2 regions of the Kitasatospora sp. NPDC101447 genome follow, and region 1 is predicted to be linked to the other one. Evidence: riboswitches for the same ligand, from Rfam matches in the RefSeq annotation. Region 1 holds a riboswitch; the other holds the start of a gene.

Region 1 (3,200 bases):
CGGTGGATCCGCATCTCCGGGGTGACGCGGTCGAACAGCGAGGCGCCGAGGAAGTAGCCGTCCTCGTGCCCCTCCAGGCGGAAGTCCCGTCCGTCGACGACGAGTTCGGCGCCCTCCTCGACCCCGAGGTCCAGGTAGCCGCGGACCCGCTCCAGGGCGTCGCGGCCCACCAGCGGGCCGAAGTCCGCCGCCGGGTCGTCCGAGCGGCCGACCTTGAGCGCGGCGATCCGCTCGACCAGCTTCGCCACCAGGGCGTCCGCGGTCTCCTCGCCGACCGGGACGGCGACGGAGATGGCCATGCAGCGCTCGCCGGCCGAGCCGTAGCCGGCGCCGATCAGCGCGTCGGCGGCCTGGTCGAGGTCCGCGTCGGGCATCACGATCATGTGGTTCTTGGCGCCGCCGAAGCACTGCGCGCGCTTGCCGTGCGCAGCCGCGGTCGCGTAGACGTACTGGGCGATCGGGGTCGAGCCGACGAAGCCCAGTGCCTCGACCCGCGGGTCCTCCAGCAGGGTGTCCACGGCCTCCTTGCCGCCGTTGACCACGTTGAACACGCCCGGCGGCAGCCCGGCCTCCAGGAACAGCTCGGCCAGCCGCAGCGGCACCGACGGGTCACGCTCGGAGGGCTTGAGGACGAAGGAGTTGCCGCAGGCCAGCGCGGGCGCGGCCTTCCACAGCGGGATCATCGCGGGGAAGTTGAACGGCGTGATGCCCGCGACGACGCCGAGCGGCTGGCGCATCGAGTAGACGTCGATGCCGGTGCCGGCGTTGTCGCTGAACTCGCCCTTCAGCAGGTGCGGGATCCCGGCGGCGAACTCCACGACCTCCAGGCCGCGTTGGAGGTCGCCGTGGGCGTCGGCGACGGTCTTGCCGTGCTCGGCGGACAGCAGCCGGGCCAACTCCTCCTTCTCCTGCTCGACGAGCTGCAGGAAGCGCAGCAGGACGCGGGCCCGGCGCTGCGGGTTCCAGGCCGCCCACGCGGGCTGGGCCTGCGCAGCGTCGGCGATCACCGCCTCGACCTCGGCGCGGTCGGCGAGCGGCACCCGGGCCTGCACCCGGCCGGTGTTGGGGTCGTACACGTCGCCGAAGCGACCGGACGTCCCGGGTGTGCGCTTCCCGGCGACGAAGTGGGTCAGTTCACGGACCATCGGTTCCTTCTCTCAACAGGTCGGGAGAGGAGGAATGGAGGCCGCCGCCGGACGGCGGGGCGCACGGTCGTGCGCCGCCCCGGCGTGCGGTGGTTGACGGACCGTCAGGGCAGGTGAGCCCCGACGGCCATCGGCACGGGACCACCAGGAGCAGCGGAACGGGAGCAGCCCGGAGTCATGCGTGTCGTCTCCATCCTCGTGGAAAACACGGATCACCCGCGGCCGGTATCCTGACTCCCGGATCACCGCACGCCCTCAGGCCTTCCCGGCTGGCTGCCAGTGGCCGTCTCCTGCGAGGACGGACTCCCCGGTCACAGTGGCGGGACCGTGCCGGACTCACACCGGCTTCCCTGACACCGCGGACCTGCCGTCGACCATATAGTTGGACGTCCTAGTAAGTCCAGAGGTCCGGGTGCGCGCCGCGCCATCGGAATCCCACGCACCGGGCGCCGGGCCGATGGCGCGATCGGCCCGCCCGCCACCCGGCGAGGCGCGCACCGAGCCCCCGCGCCGACACCGGCGGTGCGGCGGCCAGCCGGTACATTCCTACCGGCTCACCTGCGTGTTTCCGGATCGGTGGGTGGTCACCGTCACCTGCGAGGAGCAAGACCCTGAGTACGTCATCCGCGGAAGCGCTGTCCGTCGGCCTGCTGGTGCTGGTACTCGTCTGCGCGGTGGTACGGCCGTGGGGCTGGCCGGAGGCGGTGGTCGCGGTCCCGGCGGCCGGGCTGGCGATCGCCACGGGCGCGATCTCCTGGGACCACGCGGTGGCCGAGGCGCAGCGGCTCGGGCCGGTGATCGGGTTCCTGGCAGCCGTGCTGGTGCTGGCTCAACTGTGCGACGACGAGGGCCTGTTCCGTGCCTGCGGGGCGTGGATGGCCCGGACGTCGGCCGGGAGTCCGCGGCGGCTGCTGGTGCAGGTGTTCGTGGTCGCCTCGGTGGTCACGGCGGTGCTCAGCCTGGACGCCACCGTGGTGCTGCTGACGCCGGTGGTGTTCGTCACCGCGGCCCGGCTCGGCGCGCGCCCCAAACCGCACCTGTACGCCTGCACCCACCTGTCGAACACCGCCTCGCTGCTGCTGCCGGTCTCCAACCTCACCAACCTGCTGGCCTTCGCCGCCAGCGGGCTGAGCTTCACCCGGTTCGCCGCGCTCATGGCGCTGCCGTGGCTGGCGGCCATCGCCGTCGAGTACGTGGTGCTGCGCCGGTTCTTCGCCGCCGATCTCGACGCGGGCGCCCCGGCCGCGGGCGAGGCGGAGGCGCCGGAGATGCCGCTGTTCGCGCTGGTCACCGTCGCCTGCACGCTCGCCGGATTCGTCCTGACCTCGATCGTCGGCGTCGATCCGGCCTGGGCGGCGCTGGCCGGCGCGCTGGTGCTCGCCGTCCGGGCCCTGGTCCGGCGGCGCTCCACCCCGGTGGCGATCGTGCGCTCGGCCGCCATACCGTTCCTGGCCTTCGTCCTGGCGCTCGGCATCGTGGTCCGGGCCGTGGTCGACAACGGGCTGGCCTCCGCGCTCGGGCACCTCGTGCCCCACGGCACCTCGCTGCCCGCGCTGCTGGGCACCGCGGCGCTGGCCGCGGTGCTCGCGAACGTCATCAACAACCTGCCCGCCACCCTCGTCCTGCTCCCGCTGGCCGTGCCGTCCGGCGCCGGGGCGGTGCTGGCGGTGCTGCTCGGGGTCAACATCGGCCCCAACCTCACCTACGCCGGCTCGCTGGCCACGCTGCTGTGGCGGCGCATCGTGCGCGAGCACGAAACCGAGGTCGGCCTGGGCGAGTTCACCCGGCTCGGACTGCTCGTCGTGCCCGCTGCCCTGGTGACGGCCGTGGTGGCACTGTGGGGGTCCCTGCACATCATCGGAGGCTGACCGCGTGACCGTCGTCGTCTGGATCACCGAAGGCACCTGGCCCGCCTGCGTGGACGCCGCCCGCGCCCACGCACCCCGGGAGGCGGAGATCGTCCTGCTCCACGTCAGCGGCCAGGAGGTCCCCGGCGTCGCGCACGGCGCGTTCGCCGGGCTGCTCGGTCGCGGCCACCGCGAGCGCGACCCCGGC
Region 2 (3,200 bases), on a different contig from region 1:
GCTTCAGCAGCACCGGGTTCATCGCCGCCTCCGGCTCCACCCGGGCGGCCTGCGCCTGCATCGCCTGGGCGCGTCCGATCTCGGCGCCGTCGGCGGTGACGAAGGAGTTCAACGACATGTTCTGTGCCTTGAACGGCGCGACCCGCACGCCCTGACGGGCCAGCCAGCGGCAGATGCCGGCGGTGACCACGCTCTTGCCCGCGTCCGAGGTCGTCCCGGCGACCAGCAGCGCGTTCGTCATGCCCTTCCCCTCTTCCCACGGAGCGCGCGCAGCAGGACGTGCCCCGCGACCGTCGTACCCAGCGCCAGCGCGCCCACCCGCCGGGAGAGCGTGCAGGCCCGTTCGATGTCGTCGACCGTGACCGGCCGCAGCTCCCCGCCGAGCACCGGCCGGTGCTCGACGCGCTCGCCGTACTGCAGCGTCCCGCCCAGCCGCACGCCCACCGCGCCGGCGAACGCCGACTCCGCCTGACCGGCGTTCGGGCTCGGGTGCGAGGAGCCGTCGCGCCGCCAGACCCGCCAGGCCGTCCGCGGCTGCGGGGCGGCGGCCACCGTCAGCAGGGCCGTCAGCCGGGCGCCGGGCCAGCCCGCCACGTCGTCCAGCCGGGCCGAGGCCCAGCCGAACCGGGCGTGGCGCGGCGAGCGGTGGCCCACCATGGCGTCGAGGGTGTTCACCGCGCGGAAGGCCAGCAGCCCGGGCGTGCCGGCCAGGGCGCCCCAGGCCAGGGCGTTCACCACGGCGTCGGCGGTGTTCTCGGCCACCGACTCGACCACCGCGCGGGCGATCTGCTGCTCGTCCAGCGCGCTCGGGTCCCGCCCGCACAGGTGCGGCAGCCGCTCCCGCGCGGCCCGCAGGTCGCCCTGCTGCAGCGAGCGGCCGATGGCGCGGGCCTCCCGGGTCAGCGAGGTGCCGCCGAGCACGGTCCAGGTCGCGGCCGCCGCCAGTGCGGCCCGGCCCAGCGGTCGCCGGCCGACGGTACGGTCCAGGGCGAGGGCGCCCGCCGCGACCGTACCCACGCACAGCGCCGTGTACCCGGCCCCGACCGCCCGGTCGTCGCGCCACAGCCGCCGCTCCAGGCGGGTGGCGGCGCTGCCGAAGACGGCCACCGGGTGGCCCCGGCGCGGGTCGGCGAAGCGGGCGTCGGCGGCGTAGCCCACGACGGCGCCCACCGCGAACGCGGCGGCGCGGGCCCAGCGGCGGCCGGCCGCAGGACGGACGGTCACCGGCCGCACGCCGGAAGGCGGCTCATGGAGGGACAGCTCAACGAGAGGGAGCCCAGCGGAAGGCGACTCATCGAGAGGCGACTCATCGGGAGACGGCTCGGCGGAAGGCAGTTCGGAGTCCGGCCGGGCGGGGCAGCCTGCATCGCGTGCGTGTCCTCACTCAGGGTCCGCGCCCTGGATCGACGTAGCGGGGGCGAGAGTCTCCTGGCTTCCGGGTCGGACGCACCCCCGGTGCCTTCCAGCGGCTTCTGACGGCCCGCCGTGGCGAGATTTCCGAGCGTGCTCCCCGGTGACAGTGGCGGGACCGCGCCGGACTCGCACCGGCTTCCTCTCCATGCCTCCGATTGGCCCCAGGATCCCATCACGCGGCCGAACCGGGAGTCAACCGAGGTCACGGAGGGGTTGGTCACACGGGACGGCGGCCGATGAGCTGTGGGATCGCCCAGCGCGGCACCGCCCCCGGGCCGGCCGCTTCGTGGGTTCGGTCGCTGGGGCCGCGCCGTGGTCCGCGCCTAGCGTTCGGTGGCATGCGTCGCAGAAAGCCCCCCGCCGCCCCGCCCCCGGTGCCGTTCTCGCCCGCAGCCGCCCGCGCCCACCGGGCCGCCCTCGGCCTCACCCCCGAACAGGTCGCCGAGGGCCTGGCCGCGCACGGCGTACGGCTGCTGCCCGCGCACGTCCTCGCCTGGGAGAACGGCGAGCTGCGCCCCGGCGAAGCGGAGTTCATCGCCCTCGCCCGCGCCCTCTGGTGCCCCGCCGCCCAGCTGATGGACACCCGTCCGGTCCGGTTGCGCGACCACCGCGTCGCCCGTGAGCTCGGCCAGGCGGCCGTCGCCGAGCGCACCGGCACCACCCTCGACTCCTACCGGCAGGCCGAACTGACCGACCGCTGGGAGGGCGACGAGGAACAGACCCGCGCCCTCGCCGACGTCCTCGGCCTCGGCCTGCCCGAACTCGTCGAGGCCACCGGCCGCGGGGAGGCGCTCGACCACCTCCTCCGCCAGTGCGTCACCGGCCGCTGGCAGCCCCACCTCCGCGCCCTCGCCCGCATCGTCCCCGCCCCCGCCGACACCCTCGCCGACGCCCTCGCCGCCCTCCACCAGGAGCACCACGTCCCCACCCACTGGGGCGCCACCACCCGCACCGCACCGCCCCCGGCCGCCGGCTCCCTCACCCCCCGCTTCTGGCACCTCCTCGACACCGCGGGCACGACCGGGCCGACCGCGTGACAACGGGCACCACCGGGCCGACCGCGTAACAACGGGCACCACCGGGCCGACCGCGTAGCAAGGGGAGGCGGCCGGCCCTCCGACGGCGGGTGCGGATCCGGAGGCCGTGCCCCGGACGGGTCAGCCCGGTGGCCGCGCGGGCGGGGCGCCGGTGGACTGGTGCACGAACACCGTCCGGTCCGAGACCAACAGAGCGGGGAACGATATGCGCTGGGGAACCGCTGCCGTCGTGGCGGCCGCCGCCGTCGGAACCGGGGCCGTCGTCCTGGTGATCGGCCGTCGGGCTTCCGAGCGGATGGTCCGTCCGGTGACCGCCGGGCGGGAGTCCGGGCGGGAGTCCGGGCCGGTCGTGGTCCGGAGCGTCGGCGCCGGGCGGGTCACCTTCACCCGCAGCCCGGAGAGCCTGCACCCCGGCCGCTGGGCGGTCGAGTGGGGCGACAACGGCCACGCCGTCGTCGAGGACGTCCTGCACAGCGACGAGCAGGGCGTCACCCGTCGGCTGGTCCGCGCCGACCAGGGCACGCTCACCCCCGGCACCGAGGTCCGCTTCACCCCCCGCGTCCACCTCGGCGACCCCACCCGGGCACTCGGCCTCGCCTACACCGACACCTCCGCCGACGGGGAACTCGGCGCGCTCCCCGCCTGGCACCTCGACGGCAAGCGCGGCACCTGGGTGATCCTCGTCCACGGCCCGGAGGCCGACCGCCAGCAGACCCTCCCGGTGCTGCCCGTCCTCGACCGCTTCGGCCT

Evidence for each region. A riboswitch is a leader RNA that binds a small molecule or an ion and turns the genes downstream of it on or off. The one in region 1 is predicted to bind cobalamin.
Region 2: linked by a shared signal. The riboswitch ahead of ACIRST_RS23540 (cobalamin biosynthesis protein) and the one ahead of ACIRST_RS17130 (CoA-acylating methylmalonate-semialdehyde dehydrogenase) in region 1 are both predicted to bind cobalamin.

Annotation. Positions count from the first base shown of each region.
Region 1 covers NZ_JBIWNL010000010.1:80,176-83,375, forward strand. The annotation lists gene ACIRST_RS17130 (CoA-acylating methylmalonate-semialdehyde dehydrogenase) at 1-1,145, opposite strand, end outside; cobalamin riboswitch at 1,348-1,539, opposite strand; gene ACIRST_RS17135 (SLC13 family permease) at 1,757-3,013, shown strand; gene ACIRST_RS17140 (universal stress protein) at 3,018-3,200, shown strand, end outside.
Region 2 covers NZ_JBIWNL010000016.1:148,857-152,056, forward strand. The annotation lists gene ACIRST_RS23535 (cobyric acid synthase) at 1-241, opposite strand, end outside; gene ACIRST_RS23540 (cobalamin biosynthesis protein) at 238-1,224, opposite strand; cobalamin riboswitch at 1,422-1,556, opposite strand; gene ACIRST_RS23545 (helix-turn-helix domain-containing protein) at 1,752-2,450, shown strand; gene ACIRST_RS23550 (prolyl oligopeptidase family serine peptidase) at 2,656-3,200, shown strand, end outside.